3 regions of the Pseudomonas sp. GW821-FHT07G06 genome follow, and region 3 is predicted to be linked to each of the others. Evidence: predicted binding sites of a transcription regulator. Region 3 holds the regulator's gene; each other region holds the start of a gene.
The links. The regulator FliA, encoded in region 3, starts transcription of late flagellar genes. The targets are predictions, from matches to a motif close to CTAAAGTTTNNNNNNNNNNNGCCGNTAA.

Region 1 (5,549 bases), on a different contig from region 3:
CGCATAACTGTCCAGCAGGTTGAAGGAACGGAATTCCACCCGGCTCTTGATCGGCGCCTTGATCGCCCAGCGTCCCGGCCCTTTCGGGTCGAAATAACGCTGCAGGCGCTCGGGCGACAGACCGCGGCCGATGGCCAGGCTGTCGTACTCGCCGGTCTTGCAGTTGTTCAGCATGGTCCCGGACAGGTCGGTGGCAACGATCTGTACGCCCATCCTCAACTGGCCCATGTTGACCCGTTCGAACTCGTCGATGGACATCGACAGCGAATAAGGTTCCTGGCCCGACGAGCACGCCGCCGACCAGATACGCAGGCGCTGGCCGGGGCTGGCCTTGATCGCTTCGGGCAGGACCTTGTTCTTCAAGACTTCAAACGGATAGGTGTCACGAAACCACAGGGTTTCGTTAGTGGTCATGGCATCCACCACCTGTTCGCGCAAACCGCTGCGCGGCTGGGTCTGCATGCGCTGAACCAGCTCCCCCAAAGACTTGATGCCTTGTTGTTCCATCAGTTTGTTGAGACGGCTGGAGACCAGGTACTGCTTGTTTTCACCGAGCAAAATGCCACAGGCTTTTTCCAGGAATACCCGGAACTGTTCGAAATCCAAATTACCCGTAGACAATGATGCCGCCTCTTAAATCGTGTTGACTGCCAGGGGCGCAGGCCCCTAGCTGATATCTGCTGCTTTGATCCGGTCGACTACCCGGGATGCCAGGTCATCAGGACGGAACTTGGCCAGGAAGTCATCGGCACCGACCTTCTTGACCATCGCCTGATTGAATACCCCCGACAACGAAGTATGCAGGATGATATGAAGCTTTTGCATGCGCGGGTCGTTGCGGATTTCCGCCGTCAGGGTGTACCCGTCCATCTCCGGCATCTCGATGTCGGAGATCATCATCAGGAACTCTTCTTCCGGCTTCTTGCCCTCGTCGACCAGTTTGCGCAGGTAATCCAGCGCTTGCCGACCATCGTTCAACGCCACCACTTCGACGCCGACCGTTTGCAGGCAACGCGTGACCTGCTTGCGCGCCACCGATGAGTCGTCGACCGTCAGCACACGCAACGAAAGCGCCTTGTGCTGGGTTTCGACATCCACCACGCCGACGGAAATCGCTTCCGGCGTCGGTGCCACTTCCGCGAGCACCTTCTCGACATCGATGATTTCGACCAACTGATTGTCGACCCGCGTCACCGCCGTCAGGTAGTGATCGCGCCCGGTACCCTTGGGTGGCGGATGGATCTCCTCCCAGTTCATGTTGACGATGCGCTCCACCGAACGCACCAGGAAACCCTGGGTCTTGGTGTTGTACTCCGTGATGATCACGAACGGATTGTTCTTGTCCTTCAACGCACCGGAGCCGGTCGCCATCGCCAGATCAAGGATCGGAATGGTCGCCCCCCGGATGTTCGCCACGCCACACACGACAGGACTGGACTTGGGCATCAACGTCAGTTGGGGGCATTGCAGCACCTCCCGAACCTTGAATACGTTGATCCCGTACAGCTGCTGGCCGTCGAGACGGAACAACAACAGCTCAAGGCGATTCTGCCCCACCAGTTGCGTGCGCTGGTTTACCGAATCCATTACACCAGCCATGCCCAGACTCCTACACCAACGCCAAGTGTTGTTGCGACGCGCCTTCATCACTAAACGGCACGGCGCTTGCTTTTTTAATCGTTATGAACACAGAACCGACATTTTTTCGACGCCTGACCACACCCTACCGCAAATTGCTCGGCGTGCTGGCGGCTGTTTGCCTGTTCAACGCTGGCAGCCCTGCCCTTGCTGACGCGGTTACCTTGCCTGACATGCTTATCGGCGTCACTCAGGGCTTTCTTGAATTCACCGTAGAAGACTATCTGGCAACCAGTCAAACGGAAGGTCGTTACGAGATCCAGGTCAATCCGCTCGACCCGCGCATGCACATGCCCATGTGCGACAAGGAATTGACAGCAACGCTCGAGAGTCCCAAGCCGCTGGGACGGGTCACGGTCAAGGTCCGCTGCGAGGGCGCCGCCCCCTGGACTGTGTTCGTACCCGCTCAAGTCCGCCTGTTTCGCGATGTCGTGACCAGCGCCCGGCCACTGCGCCGTGCCGCCATTGTCGAGCCTGGGGATGTGGTGCTGCGCGAGCGCGATATCAGCCTGATCAGCCAGGGCTACCTGACGTCCCTTGATCAGGCGATCGGGCAGCGACTGACCCGACCAATGGTCACCGACCAGGTGATTACCCTGGTGCATATCGAACAGGCCGAGGTGATCCGCAAGGGTGATCAGGTGGTGATTACCGCCCGCAGCGGTACGCTCAGCGTGCGCATGCCCGGCGAAGCCCTGTCGAACGGCAGCCTGAGCGAACAGATCAGGGTGAAAAACCTCAACTCCCAGCGGGTCATCAAGGCGCAGGTCATGGCGCCGGGGCAGGTGGAAGTGTCCATGTAAGGCGCTCTGCTCATTGGAATGTGGCGCTTGCGGCGGCTGTTCCCTAGACTGTGCTCCATGCAGGGCAAGCGCTGACGCGCGCGAGGTTCATTGGTAAATGAGCCTAAAGTTTTCCAGGGAATGGCCGAAACCATGGCAAGCGTCCAAATTCCCAGAGGTTTTTTTATCATGGTCATCGATTTCAGCCGTTTGAACAGCTCCTCGTCCCTTACGGGCAGTACACGTACCAGCGCCAGCAAGGAAAGCGCCGAAGCCGGCAAAACCGCGCCGCTGGAATCCGCGGCCGAACAGGTCGGTACCGTCAAAAGCGGGGAATCGGTACATCTCAGCAATGAGGCTCAACAGTTGCAGAAGGTCACTGACAAGCTGCGCGATCAGCCTGCCGTCGACAAAGCCCGGGTGGCCGAGTTGAAAGCAGCGATTGCCGATGGCAGCTATAAAGTCGACAGCAACCGTGTAGCCAGCAAACTGCTCAACTTCGAAGCCCAGCGCTAGGCCACCGCCGGCGCCAGGCTTTTGGACGCTTAAAACCCAAGGCCAGCCATGCACGACACTCATTTACTGCAACTGATCACCGACGACTTTGCTCCAGCGCAACACCTGCTGGAATTACTGCAGACCGAATCCCTCGCCTTGCATGGCCGTGACATGCCACTGCTCGAGGACATCCTGGCGCAGAAACAGGCATTGGTCGTCCTGCTCGAACAGCATGGCCGCAAGCGCAGTGAAATTCTCGCCAGCCTCAACCTGCCGACCAACCGCGGCGGGCTGGAGCAACTGGCCAGCCAGTCGAGCATTGGCGACCAGTTGCTGGCGCAAAGTGACGTGCTGACCGATCTCCTGGCCCAGTGCCAGGCCATCAACGCCAACAACGGCCAGTCGATCCTCACTCAGCAAGCCGCTACAGCCACCCAGCTGAAAATCCTCACTGGCGGTGAAACTCCGGCGCTTTACGATGCCAGCGGAACATTCTCCAAGCTTGCTAAGCCGCGCCCGCTCAGTCAGGCTTAGGCCGCTTGATGCGCCCGCTCTATCCAAGACGCGAAAGATGCTGGCAGAATGCTGGCCAGTCGTAGTCAAATTTTGTCTGGAGATTGATTAACCGTGTCCAATGCCTTATCCGTGGATGATGCTCCGCAGCCACCCAAGGTGCTCTCCACGCCCTTGGAAATCTCCAGCAATCTGCGCCAGCTGCTCGAAAGCCATGACCCGCTGATCATCACGTTCCACGAGCGCAGCCAGCGCTTCCAGAGCTATCTGGTGGACCTGGACCGGGAAAGCAACATGATTGCCCTGGACGAAATGATCCCTCGCGACGGCGAGCGCTACCTGATGGCGGGCGAACCCTTCAGGGTCGAAGGCTTCCACGAAGGTGTGCGCATTGCCTGGGAAAGCAACGGCCAATTGAAGATCGACGAATCCGGTGGCAGCCGCTGCTATCGCGGCACCCTGCCCGATGAAGTGGTGTACCACCAGCGCCGCAATGCGTTCCGCGCGGCATTGAAGCTGGCACAACTGGTCAACGTCAATCTCGACGGCGAAAAGCTCAAGGCCCCCATCAGCGGCAAGCTGCTGGATATTTCCGCTACCGGCTGCAAACTGCGATTCGACGGCGACATCACGGGCAGCCTGCAACTGGGCCAGGTGTACGACCGCTTCAACGCCGACCTGCCCTTTGGCAAGATGACGGCTCCAGTCGAGTTGCGTTATCTGCACTTCGAAGAAAAGATCTCCACCACCTTCGCCGGCGTTCGCTTCCACAACATGAGCGGATTGGTGCAGCGCCAGGTCGAACGCTTCGTCTACCAGTTGCAGCGTGAAGCCCGCCGCTTCGACAAAGACGACATCTGATAGAGCCTCCACAAAAAACGGGCAGTCCCTTGCGGGGACTGCCCGTTTTTTTGTGCCCCGGCTTTAAGGCCTGGCCTCGCTGAAGTTAGGGTCCCGCCCTGTATCAGGGTCTGGCGGCGGCTGATCGGTTTCAGTTTCGGTGACAGGTTCCGGCTCAGGCTCTGGCCCGGTACTCACCGGACTGTGCATCTGCTCCTGCACCACCTGCTCATCGACACGCGGGTCGAGGCAGGCCACCAGTGGCGAACTCGTCATATTGTCCGGCATGGCCACGTGGTGCAGCGGTGCGTCGTCGACCTGATGCAGGTTGGTCACCGCTTTCGGGCGAATCCGCCACACCAGCACCAACGCAAAGAAACTGAAGAACGCATAGAGCATCTGGCTGCCAAACAGCTTCATCAGCACACCTGCCACCAGCGGCCCGATACTCGCACCCACGCCGTAGGTGACCAGCAACATTGCCGTCAGGGACACCCGGCGATCACCTTCGACGTGGTCATTGGAGAACGCCACCGCCAACGGATACAGGCAGAACTGCACCAGCGAGCAGAGGAACCCGGCGATGAACAATACCTCCAGCGGCACCTGCGGCATGATCGCCAGCGGCAGTGCAGCCAGTGCCAGGCTGAACGCGAAACTGCGGATCAGCACGGCCCGGTCGTAGCGGTCGGACAACCAGCCCAACGGCCACTGCACCAACAGCCCGGCAAAAATGCAGCTACCCATGAACAGACCGACCTGCTCCGTGGACAACCCTTGCTGCGAGGCATACAGCGGCGCCAGACCGTAGAACGAACCGACAATCAGGCCCGCCCCGAGCACCGTACTCAATGATTGCGGGACACGTTTGATAAAGAACCGAGGCTCCATCGGTGCAGGATGCAAGGGTGCAGGGTGAATCCGCCGGGTCAGGGCCACAGGCACCAGACACAGGGCAAAACACAGGGCGACCAGCATCAGCAGCTCCAGCCCCAGCGCCGGGTGCATGACCAGAATCAGCTGCCCCAGCACCAGGCCCAGGTACGAAGCGATCATGTAACCGCTGAACACCATGCCGCGCTGATTGGCATCGGCCTGCTCATTGAGCCAGCTCTCGATCACCATGTACTGGCACATCATGCCCAGACCCACTATGACCCGCAGGAACAGCCAGGCCGGCAGCCAATCGACCAGGCCATGGCCGAGCACCGCCGCGCCGACGATCCCCGCACAGGCCGAGTAGGCCCGGATATGCCCGACACGGGCAATCAAGCGGTG
Region 2 (5,549 bases), on a different contig from region 3:
GCTCGCTCCTACAGTGAATGGCGGTGTCTATCAGGCTTTTGGTGAGCCCATGCCCTGACCCATCTGCACCGCTGTACCCGCAGTCATTTCCTCAGTCCACTTCACCTGATCCGGTCCGAACAGCACGACGGCGGTCGAACCCAGCTTGAAGCGACCCAGTTCCGCACCTTTTTCCAGATGGATCGGCGCGCGCGCGGCTTCGTCGTAGCGGAAGGTTTTCAGCTCGCGCTTCGGCGGCGTGACCAGGCCGGCCCAGACGGTTTCAATCGATGCAACGATCATCGCACCCACCAGCACCACGGCCATCGGGCCGCGCTCGGTGTCGAAAATGCACGCCACGCGCTCGTTGCGGGCGAACAGTTCCGGAACGTTTTCAGCGGTGGTCTGGTTGACCGAGAACAGGCGACCCGGGATGTAGACCATCTCGCGCAGGGTGCCGGCCAGCGGCATGTGCACGCGGTGGTAGTCCTTCGGCGACAGGTAGATGGTCGCGAAGTCACCGCCCATGAACGGCGCAGCATTCGCCGCATCGCCACCCAACAGTTCCAGCACGCTGAAGCTGTGACCCTTGGCCTGGAATACACGACCGTGCTCGATCGGGCCGAGCTGGCTGATCGCGCCGTCGGCCGGGCTGAGGATCGCGCCCGGCGTTTCGTCCAGCGGACGGGCACCGTCTTTCAGTGCGCGGGTGAAGAACGCGTTGAAGTGCTCGTAGGCAGTCAGGTCTTCGACCAGCGCCTGGGACATGTCCACCTGATAGCGCTTGGCGAACCAGGCGGTAAAGGCATTCTTGAACCAGCGCACGCGGCATTCGGCGATGCAGCCGGCCAGTCGCGAGAGCAAGTTGTGGGGCAGCAGGTACTGGCCGAGGAGAAACAGACGCTTGTTCATTAACAGTCCTTAAAAATCTTGAATTTCTACCGGGGTATCGGGATGGTTGCCCCATTCGCCCCAAGAGCCGGCGTAGCCCTTGACCCTCGGATAACCGAGAGCCTTGGCCACCAGATAGGTGAAGCCAGAACGGTGGTGGGTCTGGCAGTGGGTAATCACTTCTTTGTCTTTGCTGATCCCGAGTTGTTCGAGGATCTGCGGCATGTCGGTGCGGATGCGCAGCTGGCGCGACTGATCCATGCCGGCGGTCCATTCGAAATTGACCGCGCCGGGAATGTGCCCGCCCTTGGCCGCCAGGACCTTCTCGCCGGAATACTCCAGCGGCCCGCGTGCGTCCCAGATGGCCAGGTCGGCGGCGCCGAGGCGGCTTTGCAGGTACTCACGGGTGGCGGTGGGTTCGTCGTGCAAGGTCAGAGAAACCGGGCCGCCCACGGCTGGCGGGATCTGGATCGACATGGGCAAACCTTCTGCCAGCCAGGCCGTCAGGCCGCCGTCGACATAGTGGTACTTGCTGTGGCCGATGACATCCAGCAGCCAGATGAAGCGTCCGGCCCAACCGCCGCCTTCATCGTCATACACCACGTAGACCGCATCGGGATTGTGTCCCAGCTCGCCAAACAGTGTTTCGAGTGCTGCCTGCGGGGGCATCAGTCCCGGGGCGGGTGCCTGCCCCAGCTGTGTGCGTTTCGGATCGACAAAGCGCGCGCCGGGAATGTGCCCCTCGGCGTAGCGGGCGGGACTGGTCAAGTCCACCAGAATCAGTTCGCGGGCGTCGAGGCGAGGGAGCAAGTCGCTCGGCTCGATCACCAGCGGCAAGCCAGAGAAGTCAGACATGTGAGGTCTCCAGAGCACAAAAGGGAGGATTGTAGCGCAGCCTTATTGGCCTCGGTTGCTAAAGCTGTGCAGGGCTTTCTCGATGCACTGCGCGGTTTTGCCGAAGGCCTGTACGGAAACTTCCGAAAACGGCCCGCCGCCCTGATCCGCCACGACGATCATGATCACCCGGCCATTATTGACCAGCGAGCGCAGCAGCAGGTGTTCGCCACTGAACTGTAAGCGCAGGCTGTTGGGCAGCAGGGCCGAGAGTTGCGCGTTGTTGGCCGGCGTCAGGCGGACCTGGGCCTGTTGCGCGAGCAGGCGTTGCAATACGTTGCTCTGGCTGACTACGAAGTTCAGCCCGGCCGTTTCCTTCGGCAGGCCGGCCGTCTGGTGCACGCGCAGGTTGGCATGGGTACGGTCGGCCATCAGGATCATCACCCGACGCATGCCGCAGGCCACCAGAGCATCGCGGGCGGCGATGGTCAGGTGCATGGCGTTGGTGAACCGACTCGGCTCGACCAGCAATTCGGCGCATTGCTTGCGCCATTTCGCCAGATCTTCGGCGGTGGGTGCCGCGGCCGGTAGCAAACCTGAGTGGACACGGTTCATGCCCCACGGCCAGATCAGCGATTCGGCGGGGTGCCAGAGGTCGGGCATGGCGTGATGGCGCGCGCTGTTGGCGGCTTGCTGGTGCAGTTGTTGTTGCACCTCATCCATCGGCATTTGCAGGTAAAGGCTGGTCAGGTACTGCCAGCGTTCACTGTGCGGGCTGTCCCAGGCGTGTTGTGCCGACAGCGCCAGACCGTTGGCCAGCAGCACCGTATTGGCCGGTTGATTGAGCCAGCGGCGCAGGGTCGGATCGTCATCGAGGCGGTTCTGCTGGCGCAACGGGTGCTCGCTGTCACGGGCGATGCGCAGGACTTTCACCAGCTCCCGCTGCTCGGTGAGCAACAGGCGATAGCCCTGTTGCACCCAGATCGGCAAGCGCCAGACTTCCACCAGCGCCTGACCGATGTCCAGCAGGCGTGCGCCAAACAATTGCTTTTCGACTTTACGTGCCGACTCACCTTTATGGATGACCCGCAGCTCCCAGTCTTCGAGCAGTTTTGGATGGGTCAGCGCCAAAGGCCACAGGGGCGAAAGAAACAGCAGGCTGCCCCAGTGGATGTCCTGCCACAGGCGCGCCAGGCGACTGGCAAAAAAACCATTGGCCTGTTGCGTGGCGTGCTGGCTGATCATCTGCAGCTGACGCAAGGCTTTGGGGATTTCGAACTGGGGTTCGGCGGGCAGCCGCGCGAGCAATTCTTCGGTGCGTTTCAGGCCGAGGCGATTGATCGCAACCTCAAGGTTTTCCGCCGGCTCGGTCATGCCGCCGTGGGTGTGCCGGTTGGCTTCGCGAATCACGCTCAAGGCCAGGGCGGGGCTGCCTTGCATGAGGTCGGCGATATCGCGCAGCGAGCTGCGATTGTCGCGGATGGCCTTGCAGACACGGTCGTGGCTGGCTTGCGGGACGGGAAGGCGTACGCCATCGAGCAGCTTGACCCAGCCTTCGAGCGTCGTCGGTTTTGGTGTTGGAACGTTCGTTTCGTTAACCATGGTGGGAGGCGATCATCGTCAACAATACCTGTGCCCGGAAGGGGTCAAATTAGCTTTTCGCCTGAACTGGCTATAGTCTGGCGCAGTTTTGCCGATAAGTAGAAGAAGAGATTTTTTAACTTCCGAATATGACCTTGAACCCGACTCAGTAAGTGCTCTCCTAACCTATGGCTAAAATTATCGGCATCATCGTCGTATTCGCGAGCGTGCTCGGCGGATACGTGCTTTCCCACGGCAAGATTGCCGCTCTGATCCAGCCTTTCGAGGTCATGATTATTGGCGGTGCAGCCCTCGGCGCATTCTTGCAGGCCAACCCCGGCTACATGACGATGCACGTGCTCAAGAAGTCCCTGGGCATGTTCAGTTCGCGTTTCAACCACGCCTTTTACCTTGAAGTGCTGGGCCTGATCTACGAGATCCTCAACAAGAGCCGCCGCGAAGGCATGATGGCCATTGAGGGCGACATCGAAGATGCCGCCGCGAGCCCGATCTTCGCCAAGTACCCGGCGGTCCTCAAGGATGAGCGCATGACCGCGTTCATCTGTGATTACCTGCGCATCATGTCCTCCGGCAACATGGCCCCGCACGAGCTGGAAGGCCTGTTCGACATGGAGCTTTTCAGCCTCAAGGAAGACCTGGAACACCCCTCCCACGCGGTCAACGGCATCGCCGACGCCATGCCCGGTTTCGGTATCGTCGCGGCGGTACTGGGTATCGTGGTGACCATGGCTTCGCTGGGTGAAGGTGACCAGAAGTCCATCGGCCTGCACGTCGGTGCGGCACTGGTCGGTACCTTCTTCGGTATTCTCGCCGCCTACGGTTTCTTCGGCCCGCTGGCCCATTCCCTGGCCCACGATGCCAAGGAAGAACTGAACGTCTACGAAGCCATCAAGGCCTCGCTGGTGGCTTCGGCTTCCGGCATGCCGCCATCGCTGGCCGTTGAGTTCGGGCGCAAGGTCCTGTACCCGGCGCACCGTCCAAGCTTCGCCGAGCTGGAACAAGCGGTTCGCGGTCGTTAAGTCATGGAAAATAATCAGCCGATAATCATCAAGCGCGTCAAGCGCTATGCCGGCGGGCATCACGGCGGGGCGTGGAAAATCGCCTTCGCCGACTTCGCTACGGCGATGATGGCGTTCTTCCTGGTGTTGTGGCTGCTGTCCACCGCCACGCCGGAACAGAAGATCGCCATCGCCGGTTACTTCAAGGACCCGATCGGCTTTTCCGAAAGCGGTACGCCCTACATCATCGATCTGGGCGGTACGCCGACCATGGCGCCGGAAAACACCCTCAACCCCGAGGTGAAGTCCCAGCCGCAGCCAGACAAGGTCACTGTGGATACCGACCAGGTCGAAGGCATGGCCGAGCAGGTCGAAAAGGAACGCCTCGAGTTGCTGCTGCAGGAACTGCAGAACAAGGTCGAAGAAAACCCGCAGATGCAGAAGTTCAAGGATCAGATCCTGTTCGAAATTACCCCGGACGGCCTGCGTATCCAGATCATGGACGCGGAAAACCGCCCGATGTTCGACTCGGGCTCAGCTCGCTTGAAGCCGTATTTCGAAGACATCCTGCTGGCCATGGCCGACACCATCAAGGCGGTGCCGAACAAGATCAGCATCAGCGGCCACACCGATGCCAAGCCGTACACCGGCACTGGTGATTTCGGTAACTGGGAACTCTCGGCCAACCGTGCCAACGCCGCACGGCGTGCTCTGGTGGCGGGCAGCTATCCAGATGCACAGGTGGCGCGCGTGGTCGGTTATGCCTCGTCGGCGTTGTTTGATCGCGAACATCCGTTCAATCCGGTGAACCGCCGAATCGACATCGTGGTACTGACCAAGAAAGCCCAGCGGGCCATCGAAGGTTCGCAAGGCGCGGAGCCAGCTCCCGATGCACCGCAAGGTTCGGCTGCACCAGGTGCAGCACCGACCGCGCCGGTCGACCCGAATGCGTTGCCGGCGGACAAGGAACCGCTGCCGGCTCACGAACTGCGCGAGCGTCTGAACCTGTTCGATGACCCGGCACCGAAAACGGGTGAGCCAGCCAAACCGGGTGAAGCGCTCAAGCAGTGATGTCCAGTCCTGAAACAGGTTCACGCCTGCTTCAGGACTCGCCCCCGGTACCCACGTATCTACCGCCGCCCCCCAAAAAAACGTACAGGGCCACTAGGTCATTCGCGATTGCGCTGACAAATCCTCATCTAAAAAAGGAAGCGTCCTACATACAAGCTATTTCACAAGCGACTT
Region 3 (5,549 bases):
TCGCGCTGGTGAGCATGGACAGCTTCCGCATCGGTGCCCAGGAACAACTCAAGACCCTGGGGCGTATTCTCAATGTGCCGGTGACCCACGTCGATCCGGGCCAGTCCCTGGTGCAGGCGCTGGATCCATTGCTGCGCAAGCGCGTGGTGCTGATCGATACCGCCGGCCTGCAGGCCAGCGACCCGGCCCTGCGCATGCAGCTCGAAAGCCTGGCCGGTCGTGGCATCCGCTCAAAAAATTATCTGGTGCTGGCAACCACCAGCCAGAAACAGGTTCTAACCGCCGCTTATCACAGTTACAAGCGTTGCGGGCTTGCCGGCTGCATCCTGACTAAACTGGATGAAACGGCAAGCCTGGGCGAGGTGTTGAGCCTGGCCATCAGTCATGAGCTGCCAGTGGCGTACCTGACCGATGGCCCGCGGATTCCGGATGATCTCCATCTGCCGCGCCGTCATCAGTTGGTCAGTCGCGCCGTCAGCGTGCAAATGCAGGAAGAACCCAGCGAAGAAGCCATGGCTGACATGTTCGCTGACATCTACCACAGCCCGACCAAGCAGGTTGGCTGAGGTAATAATGAATCGTTTTTGTACCTACATCGATGGTCTGCCATGCATTGTTCCGTTTGTGAACGCGCAGCCAGTAATGTGGCCTCCGTCTATGCAAGACAAGGTAAAGAAATAACATGGGCAGCATGCATCCCGTACAGGTGATCGCGGTGACCGGCGGCAAAGGTGGCGTCGGGAAAACTAACGTGTCAGTGAACTTGTCCCTGGCTTTGGCTGAGCTTGGCCGGCGCGTCATGCTGCTGGACGCCGACCTGGGGCTGGCGAACGTCGACGTTCTGCTGGGGCTGACACCCAAACGTACCCTGGCCGACGTGATCGAGGGCCGCTGCGAACTGCGCGATGTACTGCTGCAGGGACCAGGCGGCATTCGTATCGTTCCGGCCGCATCCGGCACACAGAGCATGGTGCATCTGAGCCCTGCGCAACACGCAGGCCTGATCCAGGCCTTCAGTGATATCGGCGACAACCTCGACGTATTGGTGATCGACACCGCTGCGGGCATTGGTGAGTCGGTCGTCAGCTTCGTTCGCGCAGCCCAGGAAGTGCTGCTGGTGGTGTGCGACGAGCCGACCTCGATTACCGATGCCTACGCCTTGATCAAGTTGCTCAATCGCGACTACGGCATGAACCGCTTCCGCGTCCTGGCCAACATGGCCCAGAGCCCGCAGGAAGGGCGCAACCTGTTCGCCAAGTTGACCAAGGTCACGGATCGCTTCCTCGACGTCGCCCTACAATACGTCGGCGCGGTGCCCTACGACGAAAGCGTGCGCAAGGCTGTGCAGAAGCAGCGCGCCGTCTACGAGGCCTTCCCGCGTTCCAAGTGCTCGCTGGCGTTCAAGGCCATCGCGCAGAAGGTCGATACCTGGCCGCTGCCTGCCAACCCGCGCGGGCACCTGGAGTTTTTCGTCGAACGTCTCGTGCAGCAAACAGCAGGACCTGTGCTATGACAGCCAGCGGTTACAACCTCTACAAAAAATCGGCTCGTGATGCGCAGTACGAGCTGATCGAGCGTTACGCGCCGCTGGTTAAACGCATTGCTTACCACTTGCTGGCGCGTTTGCCGGCCAGTGTCCAGGTCGAAGACCTGATCCAGGCCGGGATGATCGGCCTGCTTGAGGTATCGACCAAATATGACGCCAGCAAAGGCGCCAGTTTCGAGACGTACGCGGGCATTCGAATCCGCGGCGCCATGCTCGATGAAGTGCGCAAGGGGGACTGGGCGCCACGCTCGGTTCACCGCAATACGCGCATGGTCAGCGACGCCATTCGCTCGATTGAAGCGAAAACCGGCCGTGACGCTAAAGATCACGAAGTTGCGGCCGAACTCCAATTGAGTCTCGACGATTACTACGGAATTTTGAACGACACCCTGGGCAGCCGGTTATTCAGTTTCGACGATCTGTTGCAGGACGGCGAACACGAAGGGCTGCACGAGGATGGCGCGAGTGCTCATACCGAGCCGTCACGCGATCTGGAAGATGAACGCTTCCAGGCTGCGCTGGCGGATGCGATTGCCAATTTGCCGGAGCGTGAGCGACTGGTGTTGGCGCTGTACTACGACGAAGAGTTGAACCTCAAGGAAATCGGTGAGGTCCTGGGGGTCAGCGAATCTCGGGTCAGCCAGTTACACAGCCAGTGCGCGGCCCGCTTGCGGGGGCGTTTGGGGGAGTGGCGAGCGCGCTGAAGGCAGTGTGGGGACACTGCGAAAGAGGCTGGTGTGGTGTTGAACTGCGCCGGTCCCGATCTGTTGTGCTCCAGACAGTCATTGAGTGCTTTGCCGGATTGATTGAAATGGCGCGTCCAGGTGCTGGGCGCGTTTAAGACTGCTTGGAGGTCGAATTGGACAAGAACATGAAAATCCTCATCGTTGATGACTTCTCAACGATGCGGCGGATCATCAAGAACCTGCTGCGTGACCTTGGGTTCACCAACACCGTCGAGGCCGACGATGGCACTACCGCCATTCCGGTGCTCAACAGCGGAAGCATCGACTTTCTGGTAACGGACTGGAACATGCCGGGCATGACCGGTATCGATCTGCTGCGCCACGTGCGTGCCGATGAAAAGCTCAAGCACCTGCCGGTGCTGATGGTGACCGCTGAAGCCAAGCGTGAGCAGATCATCGAAGCGGCCCAGGCCGGCGTTAACGGCTATGTGGTCAAACCCTTCACGGCCCAGGCGTTGAAAGAAAAAATCGAGAAGATTTTCGAACGCATCGGTTGATGACTGCGCCACGGGGGAGCTATGGGCAATAACGAAACTTCATTGGGCGATTTTGAGTCGACCCTGAAAAAACACGCCGTCGAATTGGTCGAGAGCCTTGAAAAAGGCAAGTTCGGCGACGCGGTGCAATTGATCCATGAGCTCAACCAGACCCGTGACCGCGGCCTGTATCAGGAAGTGGGCAAGCTCACTCGCGAACTGCATAGCGCGATCGTCAATTTCCAGATTGACCCGCACATGCCGCAAGCCGAAGAAGTGTCGCAGATCACCGACGCCACCGAGCGTCTGGGCTATGTGGTCAAGCTGACCGAGGCCGCGGCCAACCGCACCATGGATCTGGTGGAGAATGCCACGCCGCTGGTCAACAGCCTGGCGGATGAAGCCCAGGCCTTGAGCACGGACTGGGGGCGCTTCATGCGTCGTGAAGTCGGCGCTGAAGAGTTTCGTGAACTGGCCCGGCGGGTCGACGGCTTCCTGGTGCGCAGCGGCACGGACAATCGCGCGGTGTCGGGCAACCTGAACGACATCCTGCTCGCCCAGGATTACCAGGACCTCACGGGGCAAGTGATCAAGCGTGTGACCCAGTTGGTTACCGAAGTTGAAAGCAACCTGCTCAAGCTCGTGCTGATGGCCAGTCAGGTGGACCGCTTTGCGGGCATCGAACATGACCGTGAAGCGATGCTTGCTGAAAAAGATCCACAAAAACATCTCTCTCAGGGTGAAGGTCCGCAGATTCATGCCGATAAAAGAGAAGACGTTGTGTCCGGTCAGGACGATGTGGACGATTTGCTATCCAGCCTAGGATTTTAGAGTTTTAGGTTTTTTGGGTTTTTAGACCTTTAGGAGCACCCCCCCTGATGAGCTTCGGCGCCGATGAAGAGATCCTTCAGGATTTCCTGGTTGAGGCCGGCGAGATTCTAGAGCAACTGTCCGAGCAACTGGTCGAGCTGGAAAGCCGTCCGGATGATGCGGATTTGCTCAATGCAATTTTTCGCGGTTTTCACACTGTAAAAGGGGGCGCCGGCTTCCTCCAGCTCAACGAGCTGGTGGAGTGCTGCCACATCGCCGAGAACGTGTTCGACATCCTGCGCAAGGGTGAGCGTCGCGTCGATTCGGAATTGATGGACGTGGTTCTCGAAGCGCTGGACGCGGTGAACAGCATGTTCAGCGAAGTCCGCGAGCGCAGCCCGATCACGGCGGCGACACCTGAGCTGCTGGCGGCGCTGGCCCGTCTGGCCGAGCCGCAATCGGCTGACGAAGGGGTTGCTGCGCCTGTTGCCGCCGTGGTTGAAGCGCCGGTGGCCGAAGCCGATTCAGGCGATATTACCGATAACGAATTCGAGCAGTTGCTGGACTCGCTCAATGCCGTCAAGGCACAGGCCGAGGCGCCGGTGGTTGCCCACGCACCTGCAAGAGAGACACCTGCCAGCGATGCGGCTGCCAGCGACGAAATCACCGATGCCGAGTTCGAGTCGTTGCTCGATCAGTTGCACGGTAAAGGCCAGTTTGCCGTCGATGCGATTGCGCAGGCTCCGGCGGCGCCAGAAGCACCGAAAGCGCCGGGCGACAGTTCCGATATTACGGACGACGAATTTGAAGCACTGCTCGACCAGTTGCATGGCAAGGGCAACTTTGCTGTCGAGGCACTGGAGTCGGCCATTGCGTCGGTGCCTGCACCTGCTGCCCCCAGCGCGGCGGCGGCTGGCAGCGATCTGATTTCCGATCACGAGTTCGAAGCGCTGCTCGACGAATTGCACGGCAAGGGCAAGTTCAGCGAAGTCGGCACCGCGACAGCGGCCAACGGTTCGAACGCCGCTGTTGCGGCACCGGCACCGGCAGCCAAGGCGGCGCCGAAACCTGTGGCCAAGGCCCCCGAGCCAAAAGCCGAAGCGCCGGCAGCCGCCGCACCGGTTGCTGCCCGCGCCCCGGCCGCGCCACCGGCGGAAAAACCGGCGAGCGAAGCCGAGACCACCGTACGCGTCGATACCGCGCGTCTGGACGAGATCATGAACATGGTCGGCGAACTGGTGCTGGTGCGTAACCGCCTGGTCCGCCTGGGTCTCAACAGTGGCGACGAAGCCATGTCCAAGGCCGTGTCGAACCTCGACGTGGTCACCGCCGACCTGCAAACCGCGGTCATGAAGACCCGGATGCAACCGATCAAGAAAGTCTTCGGGCGCTTCCCGCGCCTGGTTCGCGACCTGGCTCGCCAGCTCAAGAAAGAGATCAACCTGGAACTGGTCGGCGAAGAAACCGACCTCGACAAGAACCTCGTCGAGGCCCTGGCCGACCCGCTGGTCCACTTGGTGCGCAACGCGGTCGACCACGGCATCGAGTCACCGGAAGAGCGCGAAGCATCGGGCAAGGCCCGTGGCGGCAAGGTGATCCTGGCGGCCGAGCAGGAAGGCGATCACATCCTGCTGTCGATTTCCGATGACGGTAAAGGCATGGACCCGAATGTCCTGCGTTCCATCGCGGTGAAACGCGGCGTGATGGACAAGGACGCGGCCGATCGACTGAGCGACACCGAGTGCTACAACCTGATCTTCGCCCCGGGTTTCTCGACCAAGACCGAGATCTCCGACGTATCGGGTCGCGGTGTGGGCATGGACGTGGTGAAAACCAAGATTTCCCAGCTCAACGGTTCGATCAACATCTACTCGGCCAAGGGCCAGGGTTCGAAGATCGTCATCAAGGTGCCGCTGACCCTGGCGATCATGCCGACGCTGATGGTCATGCTCGGCAACCAGGCGTTTGCGT

Region 1: a site for FliA is predicted at 2,545-2,572, ahead of flgM (flagellar biosynthesis anti-sigma factor FlgM). Genes of this name have one in related genera too.
Region 2: a site for FliA is predicted at 3,377-3,404, ahead of motA (flagellar motor stator protein MotA). Genes of this name have one in related genera too.

Annotation. Positions count from the first base shown of each region.
Region 1 is NZ_JBYSVW010000011.1:190,833-196,381, reverse strand. It holds gene cheR (protein-glutamate O-methyltransferase CheR) at 1-621, opposite strand, end outside; gene AC3WJW_RS19735 (chemotaxis protein CheV) at 667-1,599, opposite strand; gene flgA (flagellar basal body P-ring formation chaperone FlgA) at 1,683-2,441, shown strand; gene flgM (flagellar biosynthesis anti-sigma factor FlgM) at 2,610-2,936, shown strand; gene AC3WJW_RS19720 (flagella synthesis protein FlgN) at 2,985-3,452, shown strand; gene AC3WJW_RS19715 (flagellar brake protein) at 3,546-4,292, shown strand; gene AC3WJW_RS19710 (MFS transporter) at 4,356-5,549, opposite strand, start outside.
Region 2 is NZ_JBYSVW010000002.1:200,573-206,121, reverse strand. It holds gene asd (archaetidylserine decarboxylase) at 31-891, opposite strand; gene AC3WJW_RS04475 (rhodanese-like domain-containing protein) at 901-1,725, opposite strand; gene AC3WJW_RS04470 (HDOD domain-containing protein) at 1,768-3,306, opposite strand; gene motA (flagellar motor stator protein MotA) at 3,474-4,325, shown strand; gene motB (flagellar motor protein MotB) at 4,329-5,375, shown strand.
Region 3 is NZ_JBYSVW010000001.1:270,995-276,543, reverse strand. It holds gene flhF (flagellar biosynthesis GTPase FlhF) at 1-566, shown strand, start outside; gene fleN (flagellar synthesis regulator FleN) at 683-1,513, shown strand; gene fliA (RNA polymerase sigma factor FliA) at 1,510-2,250, shown strand; gene AC3WJW_RS01160 (chemotaxis response regulator CheY) at 2,418-2,789, shown strand; gene AC3WJW_RS01155 (protein phosphatase CheZ) at 2,811-3,599, shown strand; gene AC3WJW_RS01150 (chemotaxis protein CheA) at 3,647-5,549, shown strand, end outside.